Regions from separate parts of the Pectobacterium sp. A5351 genome, predicted to be linked through region 4. Evidence: predicted binding sites of a transcription regulator. Region 4 holds the regulator's gene; each other region holds the start of a gene.

Region 1 (4,553 bases), 1.3 Mb from region 4:
TGGTTACGCCTGCTGGCAGAGCAGGGCGTCGATCCGGTGGCGTTGGAGAAGGCATTGCCGCAGCAGAAACTGAGCCTGCGGGCGTTTATCCAGAAAACCCGCAATACCTGGCAGGCGAAGCAGGGGGATTACGATTTCTCCCACGAAGTCAAAGAGGCGATGTCGGGCTGTCTGGCGTGTAAAGCCTGTTCAACGCAGTGCCCTATCAAAATTGACGTGCCCGGTTTCCGCTCCCGCTTCCTACAGCTTTATCACACGCGCTATCTGCGTCCGGTTCGTGACTATTTGGTCGCCGGCGTTGAAAGCTATGCACCGCTGATGGCGCGCAGTCCGAAGACGTTTAACTTCTTCCTGAAAATGCCGCTGCTGAATAATCTGAGCCGCAGCCAGATCGGCATGGTTGATTTACCTTTGCTGTCATCGCCGTCGCTGCGCCAGCAGTTTGCCGGACATAGTGGCGTCAACACCACGCTGGAACAGTTGGAACAGTTGCCGGAAGCGGCGCGTCAGCAGTACGTGTTAATTGTGCAGGATCCGTTTACCAGCTATTACGATGCGCAGGTGGTGGCTGATTTCATCCATCTGATCGAAAAACTGAAGCTGAAACCGGTGCTGTTACCGTTCTCACCGAACGGGAAGGCGCAACACATTAAGGGCTTCTTGCAGCGTTTTGCTAAAACTGCGTTAAAGACGGCTGATTTCCTGAATCGCGTGGCTAAACTGGGGATGCCGATGGTAGGCGTCGATCCGGCGTTGGTACTGTGCTATCGCGATGAATACCGTGAAATCCTGGGTGAGAAACGCGGTGATTTCCAGGTGCAACTGGTGCATGAATGGCTGGTGACGGCACTGGCCGACAGCTCGTCGCAGCCTGCCACTGGCGAATCCTGGTATCTGCTGGGACACTGTACGGAAACCACGGCGCTGCCGATCAGTACGAAACAGTGGGCTGATATCTTCTTGCGCTTTGGTGCCAAACTGGAAAATGTCAGCGTCGGATGTTGCGGTATGGCGGGAACCTACGGTCATGAAACCAAAAACCTCGCCAACTCGCAGGGCATTTATGCACTATCCTGGCAACAGGTGTTGCAGAAGTTACCCCAGAAACGCTGCCTGACCACCGGCTATTCATGCCGCAGTCAGGTGAAACGTATGGAAGGCAGCGCATTACGCCATCCGCTACAAGCCCTGCTGGAGATTATCTGATGCTATGGAAACGACAGGTTACGCTTGAGCAACTTAATCAACAGAGTCAGACGTGCATGGTGGGCCATGTCGGTATTCGCTATACCCATATCGCGGATGATGTTCTGGAAGCCGTGATGCCGGTGGATGAACGCACGCGCCAGCCGTTTGGCTTACTCCACGGCGGTGCGTCTGTTGTGCTGGCGGAATCACTGGGTTCCGTCGCGGGCTATTTGTGCTCTGAGGGCGATCAGCAGGTGGTGGGCCTTGAAATCAATGCCAATCATCTGCGAGCCGTGCGCGAAGGTGAAGTGCGTGGCGTGTGCCGCGCGCTGCACGTTGGCCGCCGTAGCCAAGTGTGGCAGATTGAGATTTTTGATAATCAGAATCGCCTGTGCTGCATTTCTCGTCTGACAACATCGGTTATTACACCGTAAACACAGAGCAAACACCGAACCAGACTGCCAGCCGGTCTGGTTCGGTTATTCAGGGAAGAAAAGGCACGCGCTTAACGAAGTCGGTCTGAAACGCGGTGGCTTTATCCCATGAACCTTGCATGCTTAGCTGATGGCAAATCGACTTCAGCGTGTTACGGGCAAAGTAGTAGCTTTGCACCCGAAAGAGGTGGCAACGCCCTTCATTATTGATCTCTTTAATCAACCGATTGTGTAGCTTGACCAGCGCATGCAGATAGCTGTCGTCATCGCCATTTCTCAGACAGAGTTCAACCATGTCCATGCAGACGTTATGATAGCGACGTAAATGGTCAATATTGCTTCCGGGGCGATTCAGGCGCGCTTCCGCCATGTAAAAATCAACGGTGGCATCGCGAATCTGGAATTTATATTCGTCAATCTGGTGGTGCAGCCAGGCAGTCACGGAAAACATAGTGAACGATCCTGAATATGAAATGATAATCATTATCATATTGATAAAAAAGGCGGCGATCAATGGGAAAAATGTGCTTTAACGCCAAAAAATACGATCGGGAATCACATAAATCTTCATATACCTCCCCTGTTTTATAAATAGGTATCACCGATAAATGTTATAATAATGATAACGAGATGATAATTATTACCTGGCCGTAATATGTCGGGGTGATGATGATAATTATTTTAAAATCAATGTGTTAATTGATCTTTTGTCATATTGTTTGCTGCGTTCGAGATGTGTAAAATGATGCTATTGGCTTGCTAAAAACTGAAATGTTACGAATAGCCCTGCGAAACAAGAGGTTGAAGCTAGTTTCATTATCACTAACATTAGGGGAAACCAGCCTAAAACTGGTACCACACGTAATGAGGTATTCCATATGCAAGCGGAAAATATAGGGACGTTTTCACTGGATGAAAATGTCTGGCAAGGATTGACGCTGACAGAAAGCGCCGTGAAGCAGATTAAGAATCTGATGAAGCAGGATGAGGCCGTGCAAGGACTGCGGCTCAGCGTTAAACAATCCGGCTGTGCGGGATTTGGCTATGTGCTGGATCTGGTTCAGGAGTTCGAAACCGACGATCTGGTCTTCGAACGTGATGGTGCAAAACTGTATGTCCCACTGAAAGCAATGCCTTTCATTGACGGCACAGAACTCGATTTCGTCCGTGAAGGGCTGAATCAGATATTCAAGTTTAATAATCCCAGAGCGCAACATGCTTGTGGATGTGGCGAAAGCTTTGGCATTTAAGTGATGAAAAATTATGGCACGTAGCACGGTAGATGTACCTGATGATGTCCAGATCTGGATGGGTGATGGACGCTATAAAGAAGGTTTCTTTACGCAATTGGAAACTGATGAGCTGGCGCATGGCATCAATGAAGATGTCGTACGGGCGATCTCGGCGAAGCGTAATGAACCTGAGTGGATGCTGGAATTCCGTCTCAACGCCTACAAGGCGTGGCTGGAGATGGAAGAACCGCATTGGCTGAAAGCCCATTACGAGAAGCTCGACTATCAGGACTATAGCTATTATTCCGCGCCTTCCTGCGGTAACTGCGACGACAGCTGCGGCTCTGAGCCCGGTGCCAAGCAGCAATCCGGGATTACGGACGTGAATAATTACCTGACCAGCGAAGTAGAGAATGCGTTTAATCAGTTGGGCGTTCCTGTCCGTGAAGGCCAGAAAGTCGCCGTCGATGCGATTTTCGACTCCGTATCCGTTGCGACCACGTATCGGCATGAGCTGGCTGAAAAAGGCATTATCTTCTGTTCATTCAGCGAGGCGATTCAGGAACATCCCGATCTGGTGCGCCAGTACCTCGGTACGGTCGTACCCGCCAACGATAACTTCTTTGCGGCGCTGAACTCGGCGGTCGCTTCTGACGGCACGTTTGTGTACATCCCGAAAGGCGTGCGTTGCCCGATGGAGCTGTCGACGTATTTTCGCATCAACGCGGCGAAAACTGGTCAGTTCGAACGTACGATCCTGATTGCCGATGACGACAGCTACGTCAGCTACATCGAAGGTTGCTCCGCGCCCGTTCGTGACACCTACCAGCTGCACGCCGCCGTGGTGGAAGTCATCATCAACAAGAATGCCGAAGTGAAATACTCCACGGTGCAGAATTGGTTCTCCGGTAAAGATGACGCAGAAGGCGGGATTCTGAACTTCGTGACCAAGCGCGCACTGTGTGCGGGCGAGCATTCAAAAATGTCATGGACACAGTCGGAAACCGGCTCTGCGATCACCTGGAAATACCCAAGCGTCATTCTGCGCGGTGACTACTCCGTGGGTGAATTCTTCTCTGTCGCCTTGACCAATGGCCGTCAGCAGGCCGATACCGGCACCAAGATGATCCACATCGGTAAAAACACCCGCTCGACCATCATCTCTAAAGGGATTTCAGCCGGACGCAGTGAGAACACGTACCGTGGTCTGGTGAAGATCATGCCGAGTGCGGCTAATGCCCGTAATTTCACCCAGTGTGACTCCATGCTGATCGGTAGCGAGTGCGGTGCGCACACGTTCCCGTACGTGGAAGTGCGCAACAATACCGCGCAGTTGGAGCACGAAGCGACGACCTCGAAAATTGGTGAAGACCAGCTGTTCTACTGTCTGCAACGTGGAATCAGCGAAGATGATGCCATCTCGATGATCGTGAACGGATTCTGTAAGGACGTCTTCTCTGAATTGCCGCTGGAATTTGCGGTAGAAGCACAAAAGTTACTGGCGATTAGCCTGGAACATAGCGTGGGTTAATTCGGCGGTTACCGGGATTTTCACAGACGAATAATGAGAATCATCGGTCCCGGAATTCATTAAGCGCTCGTCGCATTGGGCGTTGGAAGGAATAAGCATGTTAAGCATCGAAAATTTAAAAGTCAGCGTAGAAGGCAAAGAGATCATCAAAGGGCTTAATCTCACCAT
Region 2 (4,553 bases), 1.9 Mb from region 4:
TAACCCGGTCACCAGCAGGGCGCGATACACCTTGCTGTGTGGGAAATGATGATGTGAAAAACGATTTTCCGATTTTAGCTGCATGTCAAAGACCCCATCAAAGAGTGGAAAAAACATCCCCATAAATAAATAGCGTGCTGTGTGCGTGTATTACCGACCCACTCATTGAGTAAATCGATCGATTTATTGCCCTGTAGCCTGTGCCGTTTGGCGTGCGGCCATCTTTCGGCTGCGTTCAACCAACTGCGGAATCAGGCGTAGGGTTAGCAGCATGGCGGCCAGCGCAAATACGGCGCTGGCGACGGCGAGCTGTGAGAACCCATCAATTTTTCCCTCAACCGAGGTGCTCAGATAAGCAGCAGAAGCGACGCTGGCAAGCCCCGACGCCACGTTGGCCGCAGTTCCCTGATAGGACATAAACGCGGCGCGCTGATGCGGCAGCGGAATGCCGGCGGTAATTGCCAGCGTGCTGCTGGAGCGGGCTGCGCTGAGCGCCATGAACAGGGTGAACACCAGATACAGGGAAAGCGAAAAAGGCAAAACGAAACCACAGAGGATCACAACGGCCAGCAGCAGCGTTGTCACCACGATCGTCCGGCTGGCATACCCTCGATCCAGCAAGTTGCCGCACAGCTGCATGGTTACCATGCTGGCCAGCCCGCCGCAGAGATAAAGCAGGGAAATATCATCCCGTGGGAACGCCAGATTGAACTGAAAGTAGTTGGAAAAATGGGGAATCAGCAGGAAATGGCCGAACATTTGTAGCGAAACCACCGTCAGTCCCAACAGGAAAAGCGGGGAGGCCAGCAGATCGTGTAATACGGAAGTGGGTACTGTGTTGGGAGATGCGCTTGGTTGAGATCGGTGCGTCAGCGGCATGGAAGGAAAGAGCCACAGCACTAACAGCGCCAGCAGCAGGCCGCCGAGGCCGAAAATATAAAACGGTGCTTGCCAGTTAATACGGTGAGCCAGTTCCAGCGACAGCGGCATGATGATAATGGCCGCGAGTGAAAAACTCATACCGACGTAGGCCAGCTGCTTTCCGCGCTCGTTGGCCGGCACAATATCGACAACTGCCGCCATCAACACGCCAGAGGCCGGCCCGGCCACACAGCCTGCCAGAATAAACAGCACTAAAAGATGGGTTTGGCTGCTGGCAAACATGCAGGCCGCCGTCAGGCTGAAGCGCAGCGTCAGCAGAATAATCAGAGCATGTTTACGGTTAAATCTGTCCAGATAAGGGGCGGCGAGGAAGCCGACAATGGCGGAGGCAAACGTTGCGCCACCGCTAATGTAGCCGATGTTCTTGGCATCCATAGACAGGGCGCTGATGAAATCGGGACCTAACGGCATCACCATCATCAGGCTGCCGAGGGAAAGCATGTTGATGAGCAGCGCCAGATGCACAACGGGTCGGGTGTGCTGGCGGTACATGCTTTCATCCATGACGGGCTCACATTTAGACACAGTTAGTAAAATATTCGCGCAGTCTAGCGCAGCTTAATTTTCCTGACAATGAATGATAAGTATTTTCATTATCATCTGTGATGTGGGTTTTATAATCAATACATTCCTATTGCTAACCATTAACCGTTATGAAAGATGACCAAAAAAATTGATTAACATCAATATAACCCCTATTTAGTGGGCGTGAATAAGCATTCTGTGGAAGGATTGACCGAACACGTTACTTCAGTGTAATTTAACTTCGCTTGATATAAATGATAATGATTTTAATAATCATTGGTATTTAATTTGCGAGCGCAGGAGCTGCCTTGTGGATACACTGATTACAGAAGCTGAAACATTTAGCGGGCTAACTTATTCGGAAAAGACTGCTTTTTTATATGCATCGGAACACCGTAGCCTTTCGACTTCCGGCTTATTTGAACGTATTTCGTCCCCTGTTTGCGTTCCAGACTCGCACAATGATGGGCTGAGTTCTGCAATCGCGCAGGCGTTCCAGCGGGCGCGTCAGGCAGGGCAGTCGCTGCCTATTGTGGTGGGGGCGATTCCTTTTGATACCACACAACCCTCTAGTCTCTATATCCCTGATAATTATACCGTTACGACGAAATCTGAACTCGTCAGTCGTGCTCGTAAGCAGACGGCAGCAGCACCTGCCGCACTCACGCTGAACAGCGTTCCAGACGAATATCAGTTCAAGTCTATCGTGGCGGAGGCCGTTGAACGTTTCCGCCGCGGTGAACTGAGCAAAGCAGTACTGTCACGCATTCTGGACATTGAGCTGACGGGCCCGGTTAAGGCGCAAACGATCCTCAACAACCTGATGGTGCAGAACGCGGGGGGTTATCACTTCTCGCTGCCGCTGCCTGATGGTTCCATCTTACTGGGCGCCAGCCCGGAACTGCTGCTGCGTAAGCAGGGCAATGTCATTGTCTCCAACCCGCTGGCGGGATCGGCACGACGGATGAACGATGAACATCTGGATTACCTGAATAGCCAGCGCTTGCTGAATTCCAGCAAAGATAAGCACGAGCACAAGCTGGTGGTGGATGACATTCGTCAACGTCTGATGCCGCTTTGCTCGTCATTAACGGTGCCATCGGCGCCTGCGCTGATGCACACCGCCTCCATGTGGCACCTGTCTACCGCCATTAGCGGTGAACTGGTTAACCCAGAGATGACGGCGCTTCAGGTGGCCTGCCAACTGCATCCGACTCCTGCGCTGTGCGGCTTCCCCACGCAGGACGCGCGCCAGCTGATCGCCGAACTGGAACCGCACGATCGCGGCATATTCAGCGGCATTGTCGGCTGGTGTGATGCCAACGGTGATGGCGAATGGGCGATAGCGATTCGCTGCGGCACCATCAAAAACAATAACGTTCGCCTGTTTGCCGGTGCGGGCATTGTTGAGGCGTCAGTCCCCGAGGAGGAATGGGCTGAAACCGCCGCCAAATTAAACACGATGCTGAATGCGTTTGGGCTTAACTCTGGTGTGGATGGACTATGAGCATTGAATTTACGCCCTGGCCAGAGGAACTGGCGCAGCGTTACCGCGAAAAGGGGTACTGGGTCGGTCTGCCGTTGACGGATGCCTGGGAACGCCATCTGACGACGCAACCTGACGCCGTTGCGGTGGTGTGCGGCGAGCGCCAGTGGAGCTATCGGGAGTTGGATCGGCAGGCTTCCGCGCTGGCATCGCGTCTGACGGAAAGCGGCCTGCGTTGTGGTGACACGGCATTGGTGCAGTTGCCGAACGTGGCTGAATTTTACCTGACCTTTTTCGCGTTGCTGAAAATGGGCGTCGCGCCAGTTAACGCGCTGTTCAGTCACAACAAGCTGGAATTGCTGTCATACGCCACGCAGATCGAACCGCGCTTACTGATCGCCTCGGCCGAACACCCGCTGTTTGGCAACGGCGAGTTTCTGGATCGGCTACAGACGCAGGTTCCCCGCCTGCAAACGGTGGTGATGCTCGGCGACAGTCCGCTGGGGCACAGTCTGTCAGACTGGTTGCAACCGCGCACTTCAGCCAGCCAGTATCAGCCTTCCGCGTCGGGGCAGGTTGCCTTCTTCCAGCTTTCTGGCGGCAGTACTGGTACGCCGAAGCTGATTCCCCGCACCCACGATGATTACTACTACAGCGTGCGCCGCAGCGTGGAAATCTGTGAGCTGACGCCACAAACCCGCTACCTGTGCGCCTTGCCCGCACCGCATAACTTCCCGTTAAGTTCACCCGGTTCGCTCGGCGTGTTTTATGCCGGTGGACGCGTCGTGCTGGCGCCGGATCCGGGGGCGATGACCTGTTTCCCGCTGATCGAACGCCACCAGATCGATATTACCTCGCTGGTGCCGCCCGCTGCCGCATTGTGGATCCAGGCGGCCGAGCAGTTTGGTGGCGCGCTGCATAGCCTGAAGATCTTGCAGGTAGGCGGGGCGAAGCTGAGTGAAACCGTCGCACGTCGTATTCCGGCGGTGCTGGGCTGCAAGCTACAGCAGGTGCTTGGCATGGCGGAGGGGCTGGTGAACTACACCCGACTGGACGACAGCGATGAGCATATCTTCACGACACAGGGCTGCCCGATGAGCCCGGACGATGAAGTGAAGGTGCTGGACATTGACGGCAATCCGGTGCCGCGAGGCGAAGCCGGGCTGCTGGCGACGCGTGGCCCGTATACCTTCCGTGGCTATTACCGCAGCCCGGAGCATAACGCTCGCGCCTTCGACAGTGAAGGGTTTTACCACTCGGGCGATGTGGTGCAGATGACCGAGGACGGCTATTTGCGCGTGGTCGGACGGGAAAAAGATCAGATTAACCGCGGCGGTGAAAAGATTGCTGCCGAAGAGATCGAAAATCTGTTGCTCAAGCATGATGGCATTCTTCATGCCGCACTGGTGTCCATGCCCGATCCGGTCATGGGCGAGAAGAGCTGCGCTTTTCTGGTGGTCAGCGATCCCGCGCTGAAAGCCATTACGTTAAGAAAATATCTTCGCAATCAGGGTATTGCTGAATTCAAACTGCCGGACCGCTTCGAGATGATCGACACCTTGCCCGTTACGCCGGTCGGCAAGATTGATAAGAAATCACT
Region 3 (4,553 bases), 690 kb from region 4:
GCGCGCTGAACGGCCTGATGCCGTTAATTCCGTGCGTTTTCATCTAAGCAGAAACCAAAGTAAGGAAGTAAATCAACATGGCGGGCCTGCCGGTCCGTCGACGACAGCCTTACGATACGCCGGACGCGCTCAGAAGATCCAGATATACATCAAGAGAAGTGCAGTCTTGCGGAGCCGACGCGGCGAAAACCGCGTCGGCAGAGGGGTTACAGCGTGATGGTGATCAGATAGGCGGCAAAGAGCGCCAGATGCGCACTACCGCTTAATACGTTGGTTCTGCCGGTGGAGAACGTAATGTGGCACAGCACCAGCACCGACAGCATCACCACGATGTGCGGCATATCCAGACCGAAGTTCAGCGTGCGGCCAGTGATCATGGCGATGATCGTAACGGTAGGAACCGTCAGTGAAATGGTTGCCAGCACGGAACCGAAAAACAGGTTCATAGCACGCTGCACCTGATTTTTCAGGACGGCGCGGATCGCTCCCAGCCCTTCAGGCGAGAGGATTAACAGCGCAACCAGGAAGCCGGTAAACTGCGTCGGTGCGTTCATTTCGGTCAGCAGCGTTTCCAGCGGCATGGAGTTCATCTTGGTTACCGCGATAACGGCAATCAGGTGAATCAGAAGCCAGCCAGTGTGCCACAGCGAACTGTGAGCAGACGGTTTACCGTGATGAGGATCGTCGCCGTCGCCTTCGTCTTCGTGCTCATACACAAACAGGCTTTGGTGCGTACGCGTTTGGATTAACAGAAACACCCCGTACATCGCTGCGGAAATCGCAGCAATAATCAGCGACTGCGATACGCTGAAATTGCCATCGGGCAAGGCGCTGGGGAAAACCAGCACAATCACCGCCAATGGGAAGATCGCCATCAGGTACTGCTTGATGCCGCTGAGGTTAACATACTGCGTCGCGAATTTGCGGCCGCCGAGCAAGAGGGCGAAACCGACCAGGCCGCCGGTGACAATCACGATAATCGAATAGAGGGTGTCACGCATCAGGTCCGGGCCCGCGTCACCGGTTGCCATCAGCGCTGAAATCAGGCTGACCTCCAGAATGACGACGGACAGGCTGAGGATTAACGACCCGTAGGGTTCACCCAGACGGTGTGCGAGCACGTCGGCGTGACGTACCACGCTGAACGCGCTGAAAAGTATGCCGGCTAATGCGAGGGCGTTAATACCGAGAATGGCGATAAAATCTTGTGAACTGCCCCACATGTAGAGCACGGCCAGCGCAATAACGGGAAAAATGAGGGAATATTCATGATGGCGAGTTTTGACCACCTCAGCATGAGACTTCATTGCGGGAGTTCTCCTTATCCAGAGGAATGATGCGGCAAAATATCCCCGTCATACGTTAAGTTAGCCTATCGGCCACCCGAATGGTTCCGGAGATAAAACGACAATAAACAGCAAAAGGTGACTAAAAAGTAGTTATAACGTAATAAAACGAACAAGATAATAACAGATTGTCGACGCGATGCGGGGAGTTTTACGGATTTTTACGCTTTGAGGTAAAATTTCAATGAGAAGGGAGAATTCAGGTATCTTCTCCCTATCATGATAATATCAAATATATTTTTTATGGTTATTCGTCAGGATTATCCATAATATCATGGCGTTTATGATGATAATCCTCTTCATTTAACCCCTCTCGCCAATAAGGCACGGCATACATCTGATTTCGTTCACACCCGCGTTCGCGACGTACATGACGACGAAGCTGAACCACGATGCGATCCTCACCTGCTAACCAATAAAACGCATCCTCAACGGCAGGAAGCGCCTGAAAATGCTGCAACAGCGCGTCGGTTGCCTCTGTTCCACCGACGATCCAGTGCAGTTGAAGCTGTGAGGGTTTAGCAATAGCGAGTTTATCCGCCTCGCTGTCGACACGGATTACAGCATGTCCCTGAGCGTCGTCAGGCAGATTCTCTAACAGTGCCATGAGCGCGGGGAGCGAAGACGGGTCAGCAGCCAGATAATAAGCGGCCGCTGGCGGCAGCATGGGGAGCGGGCCACCGGGTTGCGAAATACCAATCCAGTCACCGGGTTTGGCCTGACGGGCAAACGTGACGGCAGGTCCGGCGTGTTCATGCAGTGCGAAAACCATATCCAGTTCCGCCTCTTCCGGTCGTAGTGCACGGACGCTATAGGTGCGAACGATAGGGCGGGCTTCGCCTTCTGGCCAGACTGGGCCGCGTTCGCCGATGGCAGGCAGAACCGGTTTTTGCTGTCCTGCCTGTGGCAGAAAGAGTTTGATGTGCGCGCCATATCGCTCGACTGGGTAATCGCGCAACGCGTCATGATGGAAAGTCATGCAACGCAAATGAGGGGAAATATCGTGGATCTGTTTAACCTGAACTAAAACAGGCTGACGCGGCGTTGCCATTCAGTGTCTCCGTGGGTAGTCGATGCCAAAATAGAGAAGATAATAACACGAGATGATAATTGTTATCATTTGATGTCTGTCCGTTATTATTCCTATCGCCGTCGATATTCTGTCGGCGCTTTTGTATTAGCGGTAAACGCACGATTCTCGGCAGGCTGCTGACGTCAAAAAAATGAGGTTTGTATCAGGAAAGCGTCAAGTCTCGCGGCGAGTTGCCGATGAATTGATATACCGCCTGTCTGAAACGCGAATGATTTAGAGGACAAAGGCGGAATCTTGCGTGAGTGAAACATTATCACGAACTTTTTTAGTTTTTGTGACCACTATCAAACTTGATCGCAAAGCCATAAATGAATAACCTCAAGATTGATGGTGTTGTAAAATTAAGCAGATGAAGCAGTTAGGTTTTTAAACGCAGGGCGAGAGCCGATCTGACGAGCAGGAAAAGAGTAAGGTTGGGGGTGGTAAGTAGTGTTAACACGCGATTTTTTGCAGAAAGCAGATTGTAGAACGTCTTTTGGTTGTATTGAAGAAACCTTACTGCTCACGCCGCAACAGCGGGCTGATTCGTTGGACAGGATGCTGGCACTGCGGCCCAATAGCTGTCCGGTCTGGGTATTTGGCTACGGTTCGCTGATGTGGAACCCAGTTTTTGACGCCGAAGAAACCTGTCTGGCTACGCTGACAGGGTGGCAGCGTGCCTTTTGCCTGCGTCTCACTATCGGTCGCGGCACGGTAACCCAGCCGGGGCGGATGCTGGCGTTGCAGCCCGGTGGACAAACGACAGGTCTGGCTTTCCGTTTACCGGAAGCGTCTCTGCGTGAAGATCTGGAGCTGCTCTGGAAGCGCGAAATGCTGACGGGCTGCTACCGTCCGCTCTGGTGTGAACTGCAGCGGAAAAACGGCACACCGCTGACGGCGCTGGTGTTTGTGTCCGAACCGGAACATCCTCTTAATGAAAATGATACCTGTATTCAGAGCGTTGCCCCGCTGATTGCCCGTGCGAGCGGGCCGCTTGGCACCAATGCGCAATATCTGTTCGCGTTGGAGCAAGAGCTGAAAAATCACGGGACGGAAGATGCAAGCGTGAGTGAACTGGCCCAGCGGGTGCGTGTTCTGCAACAGTCGTGTTCTGCGGCGGCGGGGAGCGGACAATAGCGGTGTGACGAGCGTGAGTGTTGAGGTGAACGACGATGTTGCCGTTCACCTTGAGACGTATGAAGCGACCGAATTACCAGCCGACGCCAACACCCATGGTGTATAGCGTGTCGTCAACATCTCCCTGATTACTTTCGATACGGGTACGTGACACTTTCATTGTCATAGAAGACCAGTCGGTCAGCTTGAAGCGCAGGCCAGCATCCGCTTTCAGGTAGATTGGCGCAGTGCCGTCAAACGAGCGCCCCAATTCACCGTTGGTGAAAGCTTCGACCGATTTGCTGAACAGGTAACGGTTATACGCCCACTTTATACCACCTGAGTAGAAGTCATCCTCACCTGTATCGCGATACACGAAGGTTTGGGAGTTGACCAGTGAGGTCAGAGAGAACGCGCCTAAATCGTTATCCCAGAACTGATAACCGGGACCAAGACCGAAGGAACGGTTGATTTTAATGCTTTCGATCCAGTCGCGTTTGTACTGATAACGACCCTGCCAGAACCAGTTCTCATCCACGAACTTATCCAGCGCATATTCGCCAGCCGCATTCTTGGTGCTCTCGACTTTATCCTCTTTTGCCAAATGGTAACTGGCATCAAGGTTGTGTCGCCACGTATCGTGACGCGCTTTGGTATTCAGCGTCACATCGTAGTTATCCGTTTCTGTCGAACTCTTCTTGTGCGACATACCGGCGTCAATGTTGCCTTTCCAGGCGAAATCGGTCACCAGTGGCTTCTGTGCGACGATGGACGTGATCTCGGAAAGCGGCAATGTTTGCGGACCCGCGGCTTCGTTAGCCAGCGACGGGTTCGCGACGATGGCGCGGTTTTCGCCCGCTTTGATCGTCGGATACAGAACGCCTTTCTCGTAGCGTTCGCCTTGAATCACCAGACCATGGTCGGATTCAAAGGTTTTCACCTTGTCCCAGGCTACAGAAATAGAGCCGGCATAGTCGGTGTTGATAAAGAGTTTACCGCCGTCAAGCAGCGTGATTTTC
Region 4 (4,553 bases):
GCTGATCGGTAAAGGGCTGGCTTACGTTGATGAACTGACGCCCGAGCAGATCCGTGAATACCGTGGTACGCTGACGGCACCGGGAAAAAACAGCCCTTACCGCGATCGTACCGTGCAGGAAAATCTGGCGCTGTTTGAGAAAATGCGTAACGGTGGATTTGCGGAAGGTACGGCCTGCCTGCGTGCAAAAATCGATATGGCATCGTCCTTTATCGTGATGCGCGATCCGGTGCTGTATCGTATTAAATTTGCCGATCACCACCAGACGGGCAACAAGTGGTGCATCTACCCGATGTATGACTTTACCCACTGCATTTCCGATGCGCTGGAAGGAATCACGCATTCACTGTGTACGCTGGAATTCCAGGATAACCGTCGCCTGTACGACTGGGTGTTGGATAACATCACTATTCCTTGCCATCCGCGTCAGTACGAGTTCTCTCGCCTCAATCTCGAATACGCGATTATGTCCAAGCGTAAGCTGAATCAGTTGGTTACGGAAAACGTCGTTGAAGGATGGGATGACCCACGCATGCCTACCATTTCTGGCCTGCGTCGTCGTGGTTACAGTGCGTCTTCTATCCGTGAGTTCTGTGTGCGCATCGGCGTGACGAAGCAGGATAACAACGTGGAAATGGCTGCGCTTGAATCCTGTATCCGCGACGATCTGAATGATAATGCCCCGCGTGCGATGGCGGTGCTGGATCCGGTCAAAGTGGTGATCGAGAATCTGCCAGCCGGGCACGAAGAATTTGTCGCGATGCCAAACCATCCGAACAAACCGGAAATGGGTTCACGTCAGGTCGCATTCAGCCGTGAGGTTTATATCGATCGCGCGGACTTCCGTGAAGAAGCCAACAAACAGTACAAGCGCTTGGTGCTGGGTAAAGAAGTGCGTCTGCGTAATGCCTATGTGATCAAAGCCGATCGCATTGAAAAAGATGAGCAGGGCACCATCACCACGATTTACTGTCGCTATGATGCGGAAACGCTGAGCAAAGATCCGGCTGATGGTCGTAAAGTGAAAGGCGTGATTCACTGGGTTTCTGCGGCACACGCGGTACCAGCTGAATTCCGCTTGTACGATCGCTTGTTCAGTGTGGCAAACCCTGGCGCGGCGGAAGACTTCCTGTCGACGATTAATCCAGACTCACTGAAAATTACGCAAGGTTTTGTGGAAGCAAGCCTGGCGCAGGCGGAAGCAGAGAAAGCGTATCAGTTTGAGCGTGAAGGTTATTTCTGTGCCGACCGTGTTTACTCCAGTGCGGAACATCTGGTGTTTAACCGTACGGTTGGACTGCGTGATACCTGGGTAGGCTAACGCCTCCGGTAAGAAGACAAAAATAAAACCGCCTCGGCGGTTTTATTTTTTTATGCGGTCGATTTATCGTGTTGATTCGTGCAGGGTTTCATCCTCGCGGCAATCCCCTTCACTGCAATGCCCGTAGAGATACAAACTGTGGTTGGTCAGTTTAATGCCGTGTCTTTCTGCGATCTCGCGTTGGCGTGCTTCGATAGATTCATCGCGGAATTCAATGACTTTGCCACAGTCGAGGCAAATTAAGTGATCGTGATGATGCTGTTGTGTCAGTTCGAAGACGGATTTACCCCCTTCGAAGTTATGACGAGTGACGATGCCCGCATCATCAAACTGGTTGAGTACGCGATAGACGGTAGCAAGACCAATCTCTTCGCCCATATCAATCAATCTCTTATATAAATCTTCCGCACTGACGTGGTGACAGACCGGATCCTGTAACACTTCCAGAATTTTCAGTCTTGGAAGCGTGACTTTCAGGCCGGCCTTCTTTAATGCGATATTGTTGTCAGTCATGCGGGTTTAGTCCTGTTGCTTGCTTATCAATGGAGGCTGCCTAGCCTATGACATCGGTCGGCGCAAAAAATGTAATAGCGTCCCAATTATAGAACCGCACATACAAAATGAAAACAAGGGAATGTTAACAATATTGTCCCCATTCATATTACTGGTATACAACGCAATCCGTTGTTGATGAATAAAGAAATGGTGAAGTACGTATAAAACCGATGGGATTATTGTACAGGTTTACGGATAGAAGTTAAAAAAATGTATCAATTATTATGAAAGGTTTTACCTATCAATGTTATTTTGGCTCTGATAGGAGCTATCAGAGCCAACGCGTCTTAGCCAACCAGCTCTTTCAGGTTCAGTTCATCGCTGATCTGTTTTACCCACGCGGTTACGCGCTCGCTGGTCAGTTCAGGCTGACGGTCTTCATCAATAGCCAGGCCGATGAAGTGATTGTCGTCGGCGAGTCCTTTAGAGGCTTCAAAGTAATAGCCTTCTGTTGGCCAGTGGCCGACAATCGTCGCACCGCGAGGCTCAATAATGTCACGAATAGTACCCATGGCATCGCAGAAGTATTCTGCATAGTCTTCCTGATCGCCACAGCCAAATAGAGCAACCAGTTTTCCTGTGAAATCAATCTCTTCCAGTGAAGGGAAAAAGTCATCCCAATCGCACTGAGCTTCACCGTAATACCAGGTTGGAATACCCAGCAGCAGAATATCGAAACCTTCGAGGTCTTCTTTGCTGCTTTTGGCGATGTCATGAACATCAGCAACGTTGGTGCCTAACTGTTGTTGGATCGTTTTGGCGATGTTTTCAGTATTACCAGTGTCACTGCCAAAGAATATTCCGATGAGTGCCATGAATTGAATAACCTCTTGATTCCTAATGGTATGGTGTAATGTTTCACCCACTTATCTGTTAATAATAACAGACACTCACATCAGGAGAAACTCGTATCGGTAAGGAGGCGTAAATCAAGAACGTATGAAATGCGGAGGGCAGTAAAAGAAATGAAGCGTATCTCTGCGGAGGCTAAATTCCACACAGTGAATAGGGATTATGTTGTCGTCTGGGACTAAATGCACATATCCTTAATGTATTTATGGATATTTATTATAACAACGTTTCATTTTTTATGAATGTGCTTTTTATTTTAAAAACTAATTTCGGTTGTAATTAAAAAATAGGCTTCTGTTTGTAAGAAATAAAAAAACTTTACAGTACGCTACGATGCATGAGTATTAAAATACATATAAAAGATAATGTTTTTATCGGATTGAATACTTATAACATTTATCGTGAATATTCCCAATAAATTAAAACAAGAATTATAACCATTTACAGATGAGGTGATGAAAATACAAGAATGGTTTTTATCATATTGATTTTAAATGGATAAATTAAGATTTCAGCGTAAGCGGCCTTGCCGACTGATAGCATGTCCATGCTGACGTACATGAGACACGGTCGGCAGCATTTTTGATGGTAACTCTATGATTAAAATACTTATATCTATAAAAATAGGTGGATTCATTCTCAATATAAAAAATTATATTAATAAATATAGCGAGAATGCTAAATATTCTCTGTATTTAGCCGATGATTTAGCGTGGTTTTTTAGTTTTCAACTCGGTGAAATGTGAACGCTAGGGAGAAGTGACTTGTTTCATGGTGTGAATTTTCTGATTCACATCGGTTGATTAGCGATAAAAATATTTTTAACCATTTTCCTGATTTGGAGTGAGCTATGAGACTTATAAAAAATATTGCCATCAGAACTGCTATGCTATGGGTGCTGGGTATTTTTTGTGTTCTTTGGGGCGGCGTATCAATATATACCATGTTCTCTTTTAAAGAGATGACGGCGAGCTCGAAAACTAGCACTTTGCTGGTTCAGAACATGAATTTTATCAACCAGGGCAACGATCAATACTTCCGCATGGTAACCCGTCTGGCGCGCGCTGTTGACGCCCGCCGCAGCGGTGATAATGCCACCGCAGATAAAGAGCAGGCTTCCGCCCTCGTCGCGCTGGATAAACTGAAGTCTGATTTGGTGGCGTTTAATGCTATCGATCATGCGGGTCTGGATGCCACGCTGGTACAGGCCGTCAGTCGTGACTGGAACAATCTGGTGACTCAGGGCGTTGAGCCGCTTTATCAAAAGGCCGTTGCCAACGCGCTGGATGATTACCAAAACCAGGCCAAGAACGTTGTACCGCCGCTGAGTCGTCAGTTTGGTGCGTCTTTATCCGCATTCAGTAAAGCCAGCGCAGAGAAATTCGATGCGGCGGGCGTGCGTTTTGAGCAAATTACTACGATTGGGCAGAACATTTTGCTGAGCGGATTGGTTATCGGTCTTATCATGCTGTTCCTGACCGATCGTTATCTGGTGGTGTGTTTGGTTCGTCCGCTAAATGACTTGCGCGATCACTTTAGCGTGATTGCTTCCGGTCATCTGGGCAAGCCGATTCTGGACTTCGGCAATAACTGTGTCGGTCGCCTGTTCCCACTGCTGCGTGAAATGCAGGGGAGTCTGGCCAGCACGGTTAGCACGATCAGAAACAGCACGGATTCCATCTATCAGGGCGCTTCTGAAATTGCTGCGGGCAACAACGATCTGTCTTCACGTACCGAAGAGCAGGCTTCCGCGCTGGAAGAAACTGCGGCAAGCATGGAGCAATTGACGGCGACGGTGAAACAGAATGCTGAAAACGCCAACCAC

What was found. The regulator Fur, encoded in region 4, represses iron uptake genes when iron is present. The targets are predictions, from matches to a motif close to ATAATAATGAGAACNACTATCAA.
Region 1: a site for Fur is predicted at 2,286-2,308, ahead of sufA (Fe-S cluster assembly scaffold SufA). Genes of this name have one in related genera too.
Region 2: a site for Fur is predicted at 1,520-1,542, ahead of O1Q74_RS02320 (isochorismate synthase). Genes of this name have one in related genera too.
Region 3: a site for Fur is predicted at 2,450-2,472, ahead of O1Q74_RS10880 (siderophore-interacting protein). Genes of this name have one in related genera too.

Annotation. Positions count from the first base shown of each region.
Region 1 is NZ_CP116477.1:1,760,836-1,765,388, forward strand. Features, by position in the region: gene ydiJ (D-2-hydroxyglutarate dehydrogenase YdiJ) at 1-1,206, shown strand, start outside; gene menI (1,4-dihydroxy-2-naphthoyl-CoA hydrolase) at 1,206-1,622, shown strand; gene O1Q74_RS08435 (hypothetical protein) at 1,672-2,073, opposite strand; gene sufA (Fe-S cluster assembly scaffold SufA) at 2,501-2,872, shown strand; gene sufB (Fe-S cluster assembly protein SufB) at 2,886-4,385, shown strand; gene sufC (Fe-S cluster assembly ATPase SufC) at 4,483-4,553, shown strand, end outside.
Region 2 is NZ_CP116477.1:490,648-495,200, forward strand. Features, by position in the region: gene O1Q74_RS02310 (TonB-dependent receptor domain-containing protein) at 1-84, opposite strand, end outside; gene O1Q74_RS02315 (MFS transporter) at 184-1,446, opposite strand; gene O1Q74_RS02320 (isochorismate synthase) at 1,778-2,974, shown strand; gene O1Q74_RS02325 ((2,3-dihydroxybenzoyl)adenylate synthase) at 2,971-4,553, shown strand, end outside.
Region 3 is NZ_CP116477.1:2,318,054-2,322,606, reverse strand. Features, by position in the region: gene dauA (C4-dicarboxylic acid transporter DauA) at 1-43, opposite strand, end outside; gene chaA (sodium-potassium/proton antiporter ChaA) at 207-1,307, opposite strand; gene O1Q74_RS10880 (siderophore-interacting protein) at 1,594-2,397, opposite strand; gene O1Q74_RS10875 (gamma-glutamylcyclotransferase) at 2,869-3,555, shown strand; gene O1Q74_RS10870 (DUF481 domain-containing protein) at 3,629-4,553, opposite strand, start outside.
Region 4 is NZ_CP116477.1:3,012,544-3,017,096, reverse strand. Features, by position in the region: gene glnS (glutamine--tRNA ligase) at 1-1,321, shown strand, start outside; gene fur (ferric iron uptake transcriptional regulator) at 1,385-1,834, opposite strand; gene fldA (flavodoxin FldA) at 2,164-2,691, opposite strand; gene O1Q74_RS13970 (methyl-accepting chemotaxis protein) at 3,579-4,553, shown strand, end outside.